DNA from 2 places in the Falsiroseomonas sp. HW251 genome. Region 2 is predicted to be linked to the other one. Evidence: predicted binding sites of a transcription regulator. Region 2 holds the regulator's gene; the other holds the start of a gene.
The links. Region 2 encodes LexA, which represses DNA repair genes until DNA is damaged. Its sites were predicted from a motif close to TGTTCTANNTANGTTC; they were not measured.
Positions count from the first base shown of each region.

Region 1: ACLF3M_RS26090 (ImuA family protein) is a predicted target of LexA. The motif match lies at 1,909-1,924, and genes of this name have one in related genera.

Region 1 is NZ_JBNXUM010000026.1:87,076-95,734, reverse strand. Features, by position in the region: gene ACLF3M_RS26105 (LysR family transcriptional regulator) at 1-790, opposite strand, end outside; gene ACLF3M_RS26100 (DUF1127 domain-containing protein) at 917-1,102, shown strand; gene ACLF3M_RS26095 (septal ring lytic transglycosylase RlpA family protein) at 1,145-1,528, opposite strand; gene ACLF3M_RS26090 (ImuA family protein) at 1,979-2,698, shown strand; gene ACLF3M_RS26085 (Y-family DNA polymerase) at 2,782-4,263, shown strand; gene ACLF3M_RS26080 (error-prone DNA polymerase) at 4,263-7,568, shown strand; gene ACLF3M_RS26075 (hypothetical protein) at 7,640-8,083, shown strand; gene ACLF3M_RS26070 (DUF882 domain-containing protein) at 8,087-8,659, opposite strand, start outside.
Region 2 is NZ_JBNXUM010000016.1:122,915-131,573, forward strand. Features, by position in the region: gene gltX (glutamate--tRNA ligase) at 1-1,291, opposite strand, end outside; gene ACLF3M_RS19790 (ComEC/Rec2 family competence protein) at 1,515-3,692, shown strand; gene ACLF3M_RS19795 (hypothetical protein) at 3,749-3,892, shown strand; gene lexA (transcriptional repressor LexA) at 3,986-4,717, opposite strand; gene ACLF3M_RS19805 (molybdopterin molybdotransferase MoeA) at 4,853-6,058, opposite strand; gene moaC (cyclic pyranopterin monophosphate synthase MoaC) at 6,058-6,534, opposite strand; gene trpC (indole-3-glycerol phosphate synthase TrpC) at 6,601-7,422, opposite strand; gene trpD (anthranilate phosphoribosyltransferase) at 7,419-8,459, opposite strand; gene ACLF3M_RS19825 (anthranilate synthase component II) at 8,461-8,659, opposite strand, start outside.

The sequences.
Region 1 (8,659 bases), on a different contig from region 2:
GCCAACTCAGGCCCTGGGGCAGCGTGCAGGGCGTGCTGACCGTGATCGCGAGCCCCGCCAGAGCCACAGTGAAACAACCGGTCTGGGTGGCCGAGTTGTAGGTCACCCGTGTTGTCCTGCCCTGCGCCCGAAGGGCACTCAGCGCGGCGTTCCGCCATATGCAGGAATTGTCGGGTCGAGCCAGCGCGAGCGGCAGGGGATCGCGCTTGTGCAACGCATGCGCCGGGCTGCCGACCCAGCGCAGCGGTCCGCGCCAGATCCGCTGCGTCGGCCAGCCCTGGGGCTCCTGACCTTCACTGATCAAGCTGAGGTCCAGGCGCCCATCCTGGATCTGCTGCGCCAGCACGTCGGAGTTCATGCAGGTGACGTCCAGCTCAACAGCCGGATGCGCTTCCGCGAAGCGCGCCAGGATCTTCGGCAGCCAGTTCAGGGCATAGTCGTCCGGCGTGCCGAGCCTGACCGTCCCCACCATCGGCGGAGAGCGGAAATTGCCGACGATCTCGTCGTTCAGGGTCAGCAGCGCGCGTGCCCGCTCCAGCAGCCACATCCCCTGCGGCGTCGGCTGCACGCCACGCGGCGTGCGCACCAGCAGCGGTTGACCGAGCAGATCCTCGAGCCGCTTGATCTGCATGGAGACGGCGGACTGCGTCCGCCCTACGCGCTCTGCGGCGCGGGTGAATGAGCCGCCTTCGATGATCAGCACGAAGGTGCGCAACAGGTCGGGATCCAACCCCGGTGGCAGACCGAACATGCGCCCAACATCAATCCGCATGATGCCAATCGTCAACATAATTCGTTGGATTGATGATTGCGATCGGGTGAGGCTGCCTGCGGTTCGAAGCAGAGGGAAAGGACCGCAGAGATGTCCGGCTCCGTGATCAGCCGTCCCGTTGCCTGCCAGGCGCGGAGGCAACCGGTGGGCTGGCTTGCCTGGCTCGCCCTGATGATGCGCACGATCGAGACCCGCCGCCACATTGCGGGGATGGATGAGCGCATGCTCAAGGACATCGGCATCTCGCGCGCCGATGCCCATCAAGAGGCAAACCGCGCGCCCTGGGACATCGAAACGCTGTCGCCGCATGCTCCCTGGATGTGGCGCTGACATCGGTGGTGGGGCCGCGGTGACCCGCGGCCCCGATCGGGGTCAGTCGAGGCCGCTCTGGCCGTCGCGCCCGCGATTGGGCAACTGGCCCACCGGCCTCACCTCCACAGGAGCCAGGCCAGCGTGGCGCATGCCGAGTTCGTCGGCGATGCGGGGCGAGAGGTCGATCACACGCCCACCGACATAAGGCCCGCGGTCCTCGATCACCACGCGGCGCGTTTCGCCGTTGCTGAGGTTGGTCACGTCCGCGACGGTACCGAGCGGCAGGGTTCGATGCGCGGCAGCGTTCGAATTCGGGTCGAAGCGATCTCCATTGGCCATGGGGCGGTTCGTGAAGTTCTGCGGATGGTAGTAGGACGCCGTGCCCCGCTGGACCTGCCGGTGCTGGGGTTCGGCTGCCAATGGGCCGGCCAGGCTGAGCATCATCGCGGTCGCAATCAGTAGATTCAATTTCACTGCCCTGTCTCCAAATGCCGTGGTGCCTCCCCCTCCGGGCATGGCGAGCGAGACGCGACAGGACGATGACGGTTGCGATCTCCTCACGGCTTCGTAAGCGCCCGCCTCACGCGCAGGGGAGGCGAGGCCGTGTCATCAGGGACGAGTCGCTGAGGGTTGCGGTGGCAGGAGGCGCTATGCAGCGTTGAGAAAGGGGGAGCCGCAGAAACGCTTGGCGATAGGCGAGAGCTCGGAAGAAAGCTCTTGTCAGATCTCAGAATTATTCACTAATATGTTGATTATATATAATATTCTGTGCCTCCCACGAGGCTTCGCCCGCAAACAGCTTGACCGGCGACGATGCATGATGGGAACATATAGTGAACAATTCCCATGTCCTCCGACAACGCCCCCTATCCACAGCCACCCGAGCCCTTGCCAATGGACCGTCCGGCCCTGCTCGCCGCGCTGCGGGCTCGGGTCGGCCGGCTCGAGCGTGCAGGGGCCGCGGCTGCGCTCGCCCGAAGCCAAGCCGGGGTCGTGCATTTGTCCGAAGACATCGATGCGCATCTGCCTCAGGGCGGGTTGGCCCGCGCCGGACTGCACGAAGTTCTGGCAGCGGAGCCTGGGGCAGCCGCGGGCTTCGCGGCAGTCATCCTCGGGCGGACCGGCGGGCCGGTCCTGTGGATCGGGCCCGATCCCGATGCCTGGCCGTCGGGCCTGGTACGCTATGGCCTGTCGCCGGCCGAACTCGTCCTCGTCCGGGCACCGCGGCCGGCCGATGGCCTCTGGGCGATGGAGGAGGCGCTGCGCTGCGCCGCCGTTGGCGGGGCACTGCTGGCCTTGTCCGATATCGACCTGACCGCAGCCCGGCGCCTGCAGCTTGCCGCGGAGGCCGGCGGGGCACTCGGCCTGCTGCTGCGTCCGGATACCGAGGAAGCCGGCCCCTCAGCCGCACTGACGCGTTGGCGGGTTGATGCGCTGGCCGGCAGCGGCGGCTCCGCGCACAGCCTCGGGGATCCACGCTGGCAGCTCGATCTGCTGCGTGGCCGAGGCAGCACGCCGCGGAGCTGGACGGTGGCTTGGCGCACCACGACCGACCGGCTGGAGACCGAGGGCGGCACCTTGGCCGCCCCCACGCGCAACCGGCGCCGTGCATGAGCCGGCGCCGCGCCGCCCGCCCGCCCCACCTGCCGCTGCCGGGACTGGGCCCGCCATCGGACCCTTTTTCCTTCAGACAGGCAGTGGGCGTCACGCCCGCCGCCAGCGATCGCCGGCATCTGGCCCTCGCCCTGCCCTGCCTGGCGGTGGAGCGACTGCGACGCCGGGGCCCGGTCCTGGTCTGGCACTCCATCGGCCCACGGCGCGAGGTTGTCGCCGTCGCCGGGATCGCCGGCATCCGCCCCGGCCAGGCCCTGTCCGATGCCCAGGCCATAGCCCCTGATGCCGAAGCGATCGAGGCCGATCCCGCCGCGGATGCCGCCTTCCTGGAGCGGCTCGCCCTCTGGGCCATGCGCTTCTCACCCCTCGTCGCCATCGCAGGGACCGAAGCACTGGTGCTGGACATCACCGGCGCCGCCCATCTCTTCGGCGGCGAGGCCGCGCTGCTGCGCCGGGCGGAGAAGGGCATGGCGCGGCTTGGCGTGACGGCCTGCGGCGTGACGGCAGGCGCGCCGGGCACGGCGCTGGCCCTGGCACACGCCGGCGCCTCGGGGCTGGTGGTGCTGCCGGGCCAGGAGGCCGAGGCGGTCGCGCCGCTCGGCCTGTCGGTGCTGCCGGTGGATCCGGACATCGTGGCGACCCTGGCGCGGATGGGGTTGCGCAGCATCGCGGAGGTCCGGCGCCAGCCACGTGCTCCGCTGGCCCGGCGCTTCGGCGCGGCGCTGCTGCGCGCGCTGGACGAGGCAGCAGGCGAGATCGCCGCGCCGGTCTCGCCGATCCGCCCGCCGCCCGAATTCGACGCTACGCGAGAGTTCCTGGAGCCGCTGATCACGCGAGAGGCCATCGACCTCGTCGTGGACGGCCTGTTGCGGGTCCTCTGCCGCAAGCTGGAAGCCGCCGGCCGCGGCGCGCGGCGCGTGGTGCTGCGCGCGCATCGCGTGGACGGCGCGGTGCAGGAAGTCGCGATCAGCATGGGCCTTGCCGGCCGCGATCCCACCCATCTCGCCCGGCTTTTCGCGGAAAAGCTGGAGAAGCTCGAACCCGGCTTCGGCTTCGACCGCATCACCCTCGGCGCTGAGGTGACGGAGCCCATGACCGGCACCCAGGGCGCCTGCCTCGGCGGGTCCGGCGCGTTGCAGGCCGATGAACTCGCCCGCCTCTTCGACCGCCTGGCGCAGCGCGTGCAGGTCTGGCGCCTGGCCCCCGCCGAGAGCCACTGGCCGGAACGCGAGGCGATGCGCGTCGCCGCCACGGCGAGCATCGTGGTGCCGCAGGGCTGGCCGCGCGCCCCACGCCCCCTGCGCCTGCTGCGCCGCCCCATCGAGATCGGCGCCGTCGCGATGGTGCCGGACGCGCCCCCTTCCCTGCTGCGCCTCGGCAGGACTGCCCATCGTGTGCTGGCGGCGGAAGGGCCGGAACGGCTGGAGCCGGAATGGTGGCGCGAGCGGCCGGACCGGCCGGGCCGCGACTACTACCGGGTGGAACTGGCGTCCGGCGCGCGGCTCTGGGTCTGCCGGTCCGGCTTCGGGGCGGCGGCGCGCTGGTTCATCCACGGGCGGCTGTGATGCCCATCGAACTCGCCGCCATGTCGAACTTCACCTTCCTCGAAGGTGCGTCGCATCCCCGCGAATACGTCGCGGCCGCGCATGCGCTGGGGATGGAGGCGATCGGCATCGCCGACCGCAATTCCGTTGCCGGCCTAGTGCGCGGCCTGGTCGCGGCGGAGCAGGCCGGCATGCGCTTCGTCGCAGGGATCCGGCTCTGCCTGCAGGACGGCGCGGAATACCTGGCCTGGCCCGCCGACCGCCCAGCCTGGGGCCGCCTCTGCCGCATGCTCTCCGAGGCGCGCATGCAGGGCGAGAAAGGCGAGATCCACCTCACCCGCGACATGCTGATCGCCGGCGCCGAGGGCAGCGTGATGGCTGCCATCCCACCGGCGCGGCCCGATGTGGGTGTCCTGCGCCGGATGCGCGGAGACGCGCAGGCGCTGCGGCGCCGCCTTGCCCTGCCGCTCTTCTGCGCCGTGGATCACCGTTGTCGCGGCGATGACCAGGCGCGGCTGGACCTGCTGGCCTCGAGCGGCCTGCCCCTGATCGCCGCGGGCGGCGTGCGCTACCACGTCGCGTCGCGCCGGCGCGTTGCCGATGTGCTGACCGCGATCCGGCTCGGCACGACGGTCGAGCGGCTGGGCTACCACGCCGAGGCCAATGCCGAGGCCTACCTCCTGCCGCCGCAGGAAGTGGCGCGCCGCCTGCCCCGCCATCGCGAGGCGATCGAGGCGGTGCAGCGGGTGCTCGACACCTGCAAGTTCTCGCTGCGGCAACTCTCCTACGAATACCCCGACGAGATTCTCGATCCCGGCCGCACGCCGCAGGAAACGCTGGAAGCGCGCGTCGAGGCCGCTTGCCGCGAACGCTGGCCCGATGGCGTGCCGGACGCCGTGGCGAAGCAGATCGAGCATGAGCTCGCGTTGATCGCGCAGCTCAACTACGCCGCCTATTTCCTGACGGTCCACGAGATCGTGCGCTTCGCGCAGTCGAAGGAAATCCTTTGCCAGGGCCGCGGCTCGGCGGCGAATTCGGCGGTCTGCTTCGCGCTTGGCATCACCGCCGTCGCGCCGGACAAGCACGATATGCTGTTCGAGCGCTTCATCTCCGCCGCCCGCGACGAGCCGCCCGACATCGACGTCGATTTCGAGCATGAGCGGCGCGAAGAGGTCATCCAGCATATCTACGACCGCTATGGCCGCGACCGCGCCGCCATCGCCGCGACGCTGATCCGCTACCGCGAGCGCAGCGCGATCCGCGAGGTCGGCAAGGCCATGGGCCTGACAGAGGATGTCACCGCGCGCATCGCGAAATCCGTCTGGGGTTCCGGCGACAAGTCGCTGGCCGATCTCGCCGCCGACAACGGCCTGCGCCCCGACGCCGATCCGCGCATCCGTCACGCCATGGAGATCGCCGAGGAGATCCAGGACTTCCCGCGCCACCTCGCCACCCATGTCGGCGGCTTCGTCATCACCCGCGGCCCGCTGGTGGAGCACACGGTGGTGGTCAAGGCCGCAATGGAGAACCGCACCACGATCGAGTGGGACAAGGACGACATCGAGGCGCTGAAGATCCTGAAGGTGGATGTGCTGGGCCTCGGCATGCTGACCTGCATCCGCCGCGCCTTCGAGCTGATCGAGGGGACGGGCGGGGAGCGCTACACGCTGGCTTCCGTCCCGCAGGACGACGACGAGACCTATGCCATGCTGCGCAAGGCGGACTCGCTCGGCGTTTTCCAGGTCGAGAGCCGCGCGCAGATGAACATGCTGCCTCGGCTGCGGCCGGAGAAGTTCTATGACCTCGTCATCGAGGTCGCGATCGTCCGCCCCGGCCCGATCCAGGGCGACATGGTGCATCCCTATCTGCGTCGCCGGAACAACGAGGAGCCGCGGGACATCCCGCCTGGCCTGGAGGAGGTGCTGGGCAAGACGCTCGGCGTGCCGCTGTTCCAGGAACAGGCGATGAAGATCGCGATCGTCGGCGCCGGCTTCTCGCCCGGCCGCGCCGACGAACTCCGCCGCGCCATGGCGACCTTCCGCAATACCGGGGAGATCTGGAAGTTCCGAGAGGAGTTCCTCTCCGGCATGGCGCAGAATGGCTATGACGCGGACTTCGCGGAGCGCTGCTTCCGTCAGCTCGAGGGCTTTGGCACCTATGGCTTCCCGGAAAGCCATGCCGCGAGCTTCGCCTCGCTCGTCTATGTCTCGGCCTGGATCAAGTGCCATCACCCCGCGGCCTTCGCCGCGGCGCTGCTGAACAGCCAGCCCATGGGCTTCTACGCCCCGGCGCAGATCGTGCGCGACGCAAGGGACCATGGTGTGGAGGTGCGGCCGATCGACGTCGTGTGGTCGGACTGGGACTGCACGCTGGAGGGTCGTAGAGAAGTGGCTCCCTCCCTGCCCTCCCCCGCGACTGCGGGGGAGGGAAAAAGCGCCGCGCCTGAGCTTCTGCTCCCTCCCCCGCAGTTGCGGGGGAGGGATGGGGAGGGGGCAGTCGCCCTCCGCCTCGGCCTCCGTCTGATCGCCGGGCTGAAGAAGGAGGACGGCGAGGCCATCATGGAAGCGCGCGCCGTCGCGCCCTTCCGCGACGTCGCCGACCTCGCCCGCCGCGCCAGGCTCGACCGCGGCGCGGTGGATGCGCTGGCGCGGGCCGATGCGCTGCGCGCCCTGACCGATGGTCGTCGCCACGCGCTCTGGGAAGCCGCAGGAATCGAGGCGCCGCTGCCGCTGTCGGAAGCGCGCGACGACCTCAAGCCCAGCCTGCCCGCCGAGACCGCCGGCGAGCAGACCGTGCTGGACTATGCCGCGACGGGCCTGTCGCTGCGCCGGCATCCCGTCGCGCTGCTGCGACCAAGGCTGGCCGAGCTCGGCGGCGTGGACACGCGCGCGCTGAACGCCGCGCGGCAGGGGCGATGGATCAAGGTCCCCGGCCTCGTCCTGGTGCGGCAGCGGCCGGGCAGCGCCAAGGGCGTGGTGTTCTTCACCATTGAGGACGAGTTCGGCACCGCCAATCTGGTGCTCTACCCCGACATCGTCGCACGCGACCGCGCCGCGGTGGTCGGCGCCCGGCTGGTGCTGGCCGAGGGCCGCGTCGAGCGCACCGAAACCAGGGAAGTCCCGATCATCCACCTCGTCGTCCGCCGCCTGCACGACTGGTCCCGCCTGCTCGACGGGCTGCACACGCTGGAGGAGGCGAGATGGGACCGCGTGCTGGCCAATGCCGACGAGGTCCGCAGCCCGAATCTGCACGATCCCCGCGATCCTTCGATCCGCGCGGCAAAGCGGGGCGCCGCGGCCATGCCACCATCCCGTGACTTCCGGTGATGCCGTCCTGCAGTTGAGAATCATTCTCAATTCAGCCAGACTGGCCGGGCGCACAGGGAGACCCCGGAACGATGGCGACACGCGGACTGCCCGCATGGCCGTACACCGATGCGACGCCGGAGGACCTGCCCCCGGCCGAACGCCTGCTGGTGGATGCCGCTCGCGCCTGGGCCGCCGCCTGCCGGCGCGGCGAGCCCACGGCCCCTGCCCTTCGCCGACTGCTGGCAACGGAACGCGCCGAGGCCGCGGCCGGACCCCTCGATGCGATGCTCCGCGCCCTGGCGCAAAGCGCAGCCCTCACGATCGGCTGCGAACTCTGTCCCCGCCTGGTCGGGGAGGAAGCACCAATCCTGCTGGCCGTCGCCCTCGCGCAGCGTGGCCGACGACGGGAAGCTCTGGCCTGCCTGCTGAAGCGCCTGCCGAACGCGCAGACCTATTCGGCGATGGCGGCGGCGATCGCCGTCGGCTGCGCATTCCGCGCGGCCGGCCTGCGCTTCAACGACCCGTGGGGCTGACGCTCACCAGCGACGGACCGGCCCGCAATCCAGATGCATGAAGCCGTCGCGGCGATACAGGCCCACACCGCCGAGCTGCAGGTCGGCCGCACGCCGCGCGACCTCCAGGCTGCTGCGACCCGGAATCCGGCAATCCGCCGCCATCCCCGACATGTGCAGCGACACCGTGGAGACCCGCCCGCTCTGCCGCGATCGCGCCGCGTTCGTCTCCGGCGTGCGATACCCGCTGATCACGTCGAAGCCTTCGTCGCTGTCCACGGCATCCGCCACGGCGAAGAGCACGTCGAACAGGCGCGGATCCATCGGCGTCACCTCGGCGGCCGAAAGATCGCGGAAGACCACGTCGAGCTCGCGAAGGGCCTCGCGGTCGTAGCGGCCGTCGCGCCAATAGACGCCCGAGAAGGTCTCGTTGGTGATCTGCCGCCGCACGGTCAGGCTTCGCGTCGCGCCCTGCGCAAGGGTGGGCGCGGCGATGAGCGACGCCGCAGCGCCCGCGGCCGCCGCCAGGAAGCCGCGGCGCGGCATGACCTGCTCCGCCCCGCAACAGGCGCAGGTGGCCTCGTGCCCGAAAAGTCG
Region 2 (8,659 bases):
GCAGCGGCTGGGCGACGGCGCCCATCTTCACGCCCTTCACGTCGGCGTAGTCGCGCAGCCACTGCTCGAGGTCCTTGCGCTCCCACGGCGCGTCCGTCAGGAAGACCGCGAGGTCCTTCAGCCGCTCCTTCGCCTCGGGCGTCAGGAGCGCGGCCGCCTTCGGGTCCATCTCGGGCGGGCCGTCCTGCGCGACGAAGACGGCGGCGCCGGCGAGTTCCTCGAGGGTCTTTGCCCGCTCCTTCAGGTCCGGCATCAGCGCGGCGACGCGGTCGCCGCCCTCGGTGCCGAACAGCACGCCGCGCTTCGCGAAGCGGGCCAGCACCTCCTTCGTCAGACGGGCATCGTCGGCGGCCCGGAGCCAGACGCCGTTGAAGTGCGTGAGCTTGGCATAGTCCATCCGCGCCGCGGCGCGGCCGACATCGGCAATGTCGAAGATCCTGATCGCGTCCTCGCGGCCGATGATCTCGGTGTCGCCATGGCCCCAACCCAGGCGGAGCAGGTAGTTGCAGACGGCCTCGGGCAAGTAGCCCTGCTCGCGGAACTCCAGCGCGCCGACCGCGCCGTGGCGCTTCGACAGCTTCGCGCCGTCCGCCCCATGGATCAGCGGCACATGCGCGAAGTGGGGCCGGTGCCAGCCCATGGCGTCGTACACCATGCACTGGCGGAAGGTGTTGGTGAGGTGGTCATCGCCGCGGATCACGTGCGTGATCTGCATGTCGTGGTCGTCCACGACGACCGCGTGCAGGTAGGTCGGCGTGCTGTCCGAGCGCAGGATGATCATGTCGTCGAGCTCGGTGTTGGCGACCTTCACCTCGCCCTGCACCAGGTCCTTCACCACGGTCTCGCCGCCGCGCGGGGCGATGATCCGGATGGCGGGCGCGACCGATGGCGCCTTGGACGCGTCCATCCCGATCCACTTCGAGCCGTCGTACTTGAACGGGCGCTTCGCCGCCTCGGCCTCGGCGCGCATCGCCGCCAACTCGTCCGGCGTGTCGTAGGCGAGGTAGGCCTTGCCCTTGGCGAGCAGCTCCCTCGCGACCTCGGCGTGGCGTGGCTCCCGCGTGGACTGGAAGACCGGGGTCTCGTCCGGGCCGAGGCCGAGCCAGTCCAGGCTCTCGATGATCTGCTGCACGGCCTCGGGCGTGGAGCGCGCCTTGTCCGTGTCCTCGATCCGCAGGAGGTACTGGCCGCCATGGCGGCGGGCGAAGAGGTAGTTGAACAGCGCCGTGCGGGCGCCGCCGATATGCAGGTAGCCCGTGGGCGAGGGGGCGAAGCGGGTGCGGACCGACATGGGGTTCCAGCCGAGGATCAGGGGCGCTCTTCCTAGCGCCTGATCCGCGAAGGCGGAATCGGCGAAGCTGTGAATCAGCCGCGCAAACAAGGACTGGACCGCTAGCTACGACCGTGGATCACGGTCCAGCGCGGACGGGAGCCCGGCAAACGCTCGCGCCGCGCGGCGGATGAAAACGCCTCCACGTGGTTGCGTTGCGCCCGCGGCACGACAACTGTGGCGCGTGAGCCTTTCCCTGGCGCGTGCCGAACGGCCGGGCGTCGCCGCGTCGCTACGCGGGGCGGCGGAGGCGATGCTCGCCCGGCAGCATGGCCGCTTCGCGCCCTGGCTCGCGGTGGCGCTTGGCGCTGGGGTGCTCTGCTATTTCGAGCGGGCGACGGAGCCGGGCTGGCAGGCCCTGTGGCTGGTGCCTGGGCTGATTGCGCTGGCGCTGTGGCTGGGTCGGCGGGTGCCGCTGGTGGGCTGGGCGGTCGGCATGGCTACGGCGGGGCTGCTGGGCTTCGGCGTCGCGTCTTGGCAGGCGGCGGGGCTGCCCGCCCCGCTTGACCTGCCGCGCGGCGCGGTCGGGCTCTCCGGCACGGTCACGGCGGTGGAGGCGCTGCCAGAGAGCCGGCGCGTGACGCTGGAGGGCGTGCGGCTCAACGGTGGCGATGCGCTGCCGCGCGCGATCCGGCTGCGGCTGCGCGCGAGCGATGCGGCCCGGCCGGAACCTGGCGACACGATCGCCGTCCGCGCCCTGCTGCGCGAACCGCCGCCGCCCGTCGCGCCAGGCGCCTGGGACTTCCAGCGTGCCGCCTTCTTCAGCGGGCTCGGCGGGTCGGGCACGGCGATCGCGCCGGTGGTCGTGACGCAGGGCGAGGAGCGGCCCTTCTTCGCCTGGCTGCGCACGATTCTGGAGACGCGGATCGAGGCGGCGATCCCCGGCGGCGCCGGCGCGGTGGCCGCGGCGCTGCTGACGGGATCCCAGGCCGCGATACCGCCGGCCGAGATCGCGGCGATGCGCGACAGCGGACTCGCGCATCTGCTCTCGGTCTCCGGGCTGCACATGGCGATCGTCATCGGCGTGGTCTTCGCGGTGCTGCGGCTGGCCATCGCGCTGGTGCCTTGGGTCGCGCTCCGCATCCCGGGCAAGGCGATCGCCGCGGTCGGCGGGCTGGCCGCGGGAATCGGCTACACGCTGCTGACGGGATCGCAGGTGCCGATGCAGCGCTGCCTGGTGATGGCCGGGCTGGTGACGCTGGCCCTCGTCGCGGGGCGGCGGGCGCTGACCCTGCGGTCCATTGCGCTGGCGGCGGCGGTGGTGCTGCTGGCCGCCCCCGCCGAACTGCTCGGACCCTCCTTCCAGATGAGCTTCGCGGCTGTGCTGGCGCTGATCGCGGGGCATGAGGCGCTGAAGGACCGCTTGTCGGCCCTGCGGCTTGGAGGCGGGTGGCGACGCCGGGTGGCGCTGGCGGTGATCGGGCTCGCCCTGACCTCGGCGCTGGCCGGCGCGGCGACGGCGCCTTTTGGCCTGCACCATTTCGGGCGGCTCCAGATCTATGGCGTTGCGGCCAATGCGGTCGCGGTGCCGCTGACCTCCTTCCTGGTCATGCCGGCGGGGATGGTCGCGCTCGCGCTGATGCCGTTCGGGCTGGAGGCGCCGGCGCTCTGGGCCATGGGGCAGGGGGTGGAGGCGATGCTGGCGGTGGCACGCGTCGTCGCGGCCTGGCCCGAGGCCTCGCCGGTGCTGCCGCCGATCCCGGGGCCGGCGCTCGCGGTCGCGGCCTTCGGCTTCTGCTGGCTCGCCCTGTGGCGGGGAGGGCTGCGCCTGGCAGGCGTGCCGGTCCTGGCCGGCGCGCTCGCGGCGGGCCTGGCGCAGGCGCCGCCCGACCTCCTGGTTAGCCCGGATGCGCGGCTGGTGGCGCTGCGCACCTCGGATGGCGTGTTCGTGCAGGAGCTGGCCGGCGCAAGCGCCTTCGCGAAGGAGGCGATGCTGCGCCGGATGAGCGCGGGGACATCCAGGCCCCTGCCGCTTTCGGGCGAGGTTGCGGGGGGCGCCTTGGCCTGCACCGACACGGCCTGCCGCTTCCGCCCGCGGGACGGCGCGGAGGCGGTGCTGCTGCGGACTGCGCCGGTCCCGCGTGGCCAGCGCGCGGCACCGCCGGAGCCGGAGGCGCTGCGCGCGGCTTGCGGCACGGCGGGGCTGATCATCTCGGCCGAGCCGATCCGACCGCGCTGCGGATCGGGCGAGAGCATCGACCGCTTCACGGTCTGGCGCGGCGGGGCACAGGCCGCCTGGCTCGGGCAGGCGGTGCGGGTGGTCGCCGACCGCGACTGGCGCGGCGATCGGCCCTGGGTGCCGGCGCGACCGCTGCCGGGGCAGCCGGATTCGCTGCCGGTCGCACCCCGCGACGGCGGGTAATACTCTGTCAACCTGGGTTGTGCCTATCCTTGGGCCTGCAACCAAGGAGGGGTGCCATGGCCCTGGGCTACACCATGCTGCTGACGGATGCCGGCTGGATGGCGGCCGGCGCCTTCGTCTCGCTCGGCGTGCTCGCGCTGGCGCAGCGCTGGCACAGCTGGCGCGCGGAGCGGGCAACGGGCGAGTGGGATCCGTACTGAGGGGTGTTGCCTGGCGGCAGCCGGGGCGCCCGGTCCGCGAGGGGCTCCTTGCCCAGCTCTCCCCCGCGAGCAGGGGAGGGCTGGAGAGGTAGGTCAGTACTTCCTGAGAAGCCCGACCAGGCGGCCCTGAACCCGGACCCGGTCGGGGCCGAAGATGCGGGTCTCGTAGGCGCGGTTGGCGGGCTCCAGCGCGACCGAGTTGCCGCGCTTGCGCAGGCGCTTGAGGGTGACCTCGGCCTCATCCACCAGCGCAACCACGATCGCGCCGTTCTCCGCGATGTCGCCGCGGCGGATGATGACGGTATCGCCGTCCAGGATCCCGGCCTCCATCATCGAATCGCCCGCGACTTCAAGAGCGTAGTGCTCGCCGCCGGCAAGCATCGCGGCCGGGACCTCGACGCTCGAGCCGTTGTCGCGCAGCGCCTCGATCGGTAGGCCGGCAGCGATCCGGCCATAGAGTGGCAGGTGGACGGCCGGGGCCTCGTTGGCGGGCTTCGGCACGCCGGACAAATTCGCCGCGAAGTTCCCGCGGATGACGTTCGGGGCAAAGGCCGGGGCCGCGGCGGGCGCCGGCGGGGCAGCGGCAGCCTGGGCCATGCGGGGCGCGACGTTATCGGGCAGCCGGATGACCTCCAGCGCGCGGGCCCGGTGAGCGCGGCGCTTGAGGAAGCCGCGCTCCTCCAGAGCCGTGATCAGCCGGTGAATGCCGGACTTGGACTTGAGGCGCAGGGCCTCCTTCATCTCCTCGAAGGAGGGAGAGAAACCGGTATCTCGGAGATGCCGGTCGATGAACATCAGCAGCTCGTGCTGCTTCCGCGTGAGCATGAAGCCTCCCGTCCTCGCACCCCGGCTCGCCCCGGCCACCGGCCTCGGCGAACAAACGGGGAATCAGCGTGGATGTTCTAGGTAGGTTCTCCGCGTCGCGTCAAATCTTTTCCACAGGAGTTTTTCCGCAGCCGGTCAGATTCCGAGCTGGCCGAGGGAAATCGCCTCGACCTCGGCGCCTTCCGGGGCGGCGGGCGCATGAGGCGGGCGCAGGATCAGCGCCTCGGCCCGCGCCAGGGTCTTCAACATGGAACTGTCCTGGACGGGGAAGGGCGTCGCGACGGGACGGCCGTCGCGGTCGGTGCCGAGCGAGGCCCGCAGATGGTCGAAACGCCTGTCGTTCTCGGGCAGTGGCGCGCCGGCGCGGACCAGCAGCGTCGCCGGCGGGGCGGCGGGCAGGCCCGACAGCATCGCGACGGACGGCAAGAGGAACTGCACCGCGCAGACCAGCGCCGAGACCGGGTTCCCCGGCAGCCCCAGAACCGGCGTGCGGCCGAGCCGCCCCCAGATCAGCGGCTTGCCCGGCCGCATCGCGATCTTCCAGAAATCGAGCGCGAAGCCTTCCGGCCCGAGCGCCTTCTGCACGAGGTCGTGCTCGCCGACGCTCGCGCCGCCCGTGGTGACCAGCATGTCGCAGGACCGGGCGGAGGCGGCGGCGGCCGCGATGGCGTCGCGGTCGTCCGGGGCGATCGGCAGCACGATGGGGTCGCCGCCGGCGGCCCGGATCACGGCCGCCAGCGCATGGGCGTTGGAGCTGACGATGCCGCCGGGGGGGATCGGCTCGCCGGGCAGTGCGATCTCGTCGCCGGTGGCCAGGATGCCGATGCGCGGCTTGCGGTGGACCGTGACCCAGGGATGGTTCGCCGCCGCGGCCAAGCCGACGTCGCGGGCCGTCAGGCGCCGCCCGGCCGGCAGCAATTCCTCGCCCTCGGCGAAGTCGAGCCCGCGCCGGCGGATCCAGCGGTTCGGCTTCACCGCTTCCTTCACCAGGACGGTGCCGGCGGTCTCCTCGGCATCCTCCTGCAGCAGGATGCCGTCGGCGCCGGCGGGGACGAAGCCGCCGGTGAAGATGCGTACGGCCTGGCCGGGGCCAACCTCTCCCGCGAAGGGGTGGCCGGCCGGCGCGGCGCCGATGAGCTTGAGCCTCGCGCCCTCGGTCGCCTCCGCGGCGCGCATGGCGTAGCCGTCCATCGCCGAGACATCGGCCGGCGGCTGTGTCAGCCGGGCGGGCACCGGCCTGGCCAGCACCCGGTTCCAGGCCTCGGGCAGCGGGACGGTCTCGGCGGTGGTGGGGGTCAGGGCCTCCAGGATGCGGCCGCGGGCCTCTTCCAGCGAGATCATCACGCCGCCTCGTAAACGCCCGATTTTCCGCCGGATTTGTGCACCAGCCGGACGTCCTCGATGCGCATGGCGCGGTCGGCGGCCTTGCACATGTCGTAGACCGTGAGCGCGGCGACGGTGACGGCGGTCAGCGCCTCCATCTCGACGCCGGTCTGGCCGGTGACCTTGACAGTCGCCTCGATCTCGACCGCGTCCGGGGCGGCCGGCGTCAGGTCCACGCTGACCTTGGCCAGCATCAGCGGATGGCAGAGCGGGATGAGGTCCGAGGTCCGCTTCGCCGCCATGATCCCGGCGAGGCGCGCGACGCCGAGCACGTCGCCCTTGCCGACCTGGCCGGAGGTGATGAGGGCGAGCGTATCCGGCGCCATGACGATGCGGCCGCGGGCTATGGCGGTGCGGGCCGTCTCGGCCTTGGCGGAGACATCCACCATGGCGGCCCGGCCGGCTTCGTCGAAATGGGTGAGCTTGGTGGTCATGCCCCGCAGCTTAGGCCCTCCCCCGCTTGCGGGGGAGGGAAGGTTTGGGACAGGGAAGGTCCGCGCTCAGTTCGGGATGGCGTGGATCAGCTCGCCCGCGGCCGCGGTCACGTCGGGCTGGCGCAGCAGGTGCTCGCCGATCAGCAGGCAGCGCGCGCCGGCCTTGCACATGCGGCGCACATCCCCGGGGGTGCGGATGCCGCTCTCGGCCACCGGGATGCGGTCGGCGGGGATCAGCGGGACCAGTTCCTCCGACGTCGAAAGGTCGGTCGCCAGGGTCTTGAGGTTGCGGTTGTTCACGCCGATCAGCCGCGTCTCCAGCCCCAGCGCGCGATCCAGCTCCCGCCGGTCATGCACCTCGGCCAGCACCGCCATGTCGAGCGAGCGGGCGATGTCCTCCAGCTCCTCGGCCTGGGCGTCGGACAGCGCGGCCATGATCAGCAGGATGCAATCGGCGCCCATCGCCCGCGCCTCGAAGACCTGCCAGGGATGGACCATGAAGTCCTTGCGCAGCACCGGCAGCGCGCAGGCCGCGCGCGCGGCGACGAGGTCGTCGATCGAGCCGCCGAAATAGGGTCCGTCGGTCAGCACCGACAGGCAGGCCGCGCCGGCTTCCTCATAGGCCTTCGCGATCTCGACGGGTTTGAAGGGGTCGCGGATCAGCCCGCCGGAGGGGCTGGCGCGCTTGATCTCGGCAATCAGCCCGACCCGGCCATCGGCGACCGCGGCACAGAGCGCGCCGGTGAAGTCGCGGGTCGCCGGGGCGTAGCGCGCCTTGCGCTCGATCTCGCCGATCGAGGTGTTCGCGGAACGCTCCCGCACCTCCTCGTACTTGTCGGCGAGGATGCGGGAGAGGGTGTCGGAGACCAGGGTGGCGGGGGCGTTCATGCGGCGGCTCCGGGAAGCGGAGGCTCGGGAGGGGGTGGCGTGGCGGCGGCGCGCAGCTTGCGCAGCACGTCCAACGCGGCGCCCCCATCCAGGCTCCGCGCGGCCAGCGCAACCCCGTCCCGCAGCGTGGCAGCCTTGCCCGCGACGACGAGCGCCGCGGCGGCATTCAGCAGCACGCAGTCGCGATAGGCGCCGGGCGCGCCGTCCAGCAGGGCCTGCAGCGCGGCCGCGTTCTCCGCGGGGTCGCCGCCCTTCAGCGCCTCGGCCGGGGCGCGGGCAAGGCCGGCTTCCTCCGGCGTGACCTCGAAGGACCGCAGCGCGCCGTTCTTCAGTTCGACCACCTGGGAGGGGCCGGCGAGCGTCAGTTCATCGAGGCCCTGGCCATGCACCAGCCAGGCGCGCTCGGTTCCGAGGCGGGCCAGTGTCTCGGCCATCGGGCGCAGCCACTCCGCGCTGAAGGCGCCGGTCATCTGGCGCTTCACCCGGGCGGGATTCGCGAGCGGGCCCAGCAGATTGAAGATCGTCCTGGTGCCGAGTTCCATCCGCGGGCCGGCCGCATGGCGAAGCGCCGAGTGATGCCGCGGCGCCATCAGGAAGCACATGCCGGCTTCCTCCAGGATCGCCGGCAGCCGGTCGAGCGGCGTCTCCATCACGGGGATTCCGAGGGCGGAGAGCGCATCGGCGGCGCCGGATCTGGACGAGAGCGCGCGGTTGCCGTGTTTGGCGACCTTCACCCCGGCGCCGGCGGTGACCAACGCGGCGGCGGTGGAGATGTTGAGCGTCCCGGCGGCATCGCCGCCGGTCCCCACGATGTCCATAGCGTCCGGGGGCGCCTCCACCGCGATCATCCGGGCGCGCATGGCGCGGACGGCGCCGGTCATCTCCGGCACGGTCTCGCCGCGCACGCGCATGGCCATGAGAAGGCCGGCGATCTGCGCCGGCGTCGCCTCGCCAGCCATGATCATGCCGAAGGCGGCCTCCGCCTCGCTCTCCGCGAGGCGTTCGCCGGCGGCGAGCCGCGCGAGGACGGATTTCATGTCAGGCGGCGGCGTCGCGCGGGAGGCGCGCGGGATCGGCGTCGCGCCGGAGGCGCGCGGAATCATCGTTCCGCCCAGCGCGCACGCCGGCGAGCGAGAGGAAGTTCCGCAGCATGTCGTGGCCGTGCTCGGACGCGATGCTTTCGGGGTGGAACTGCACGCCCCAGACCGGGAGGTCGCGATGCGCCATCCCCATGACC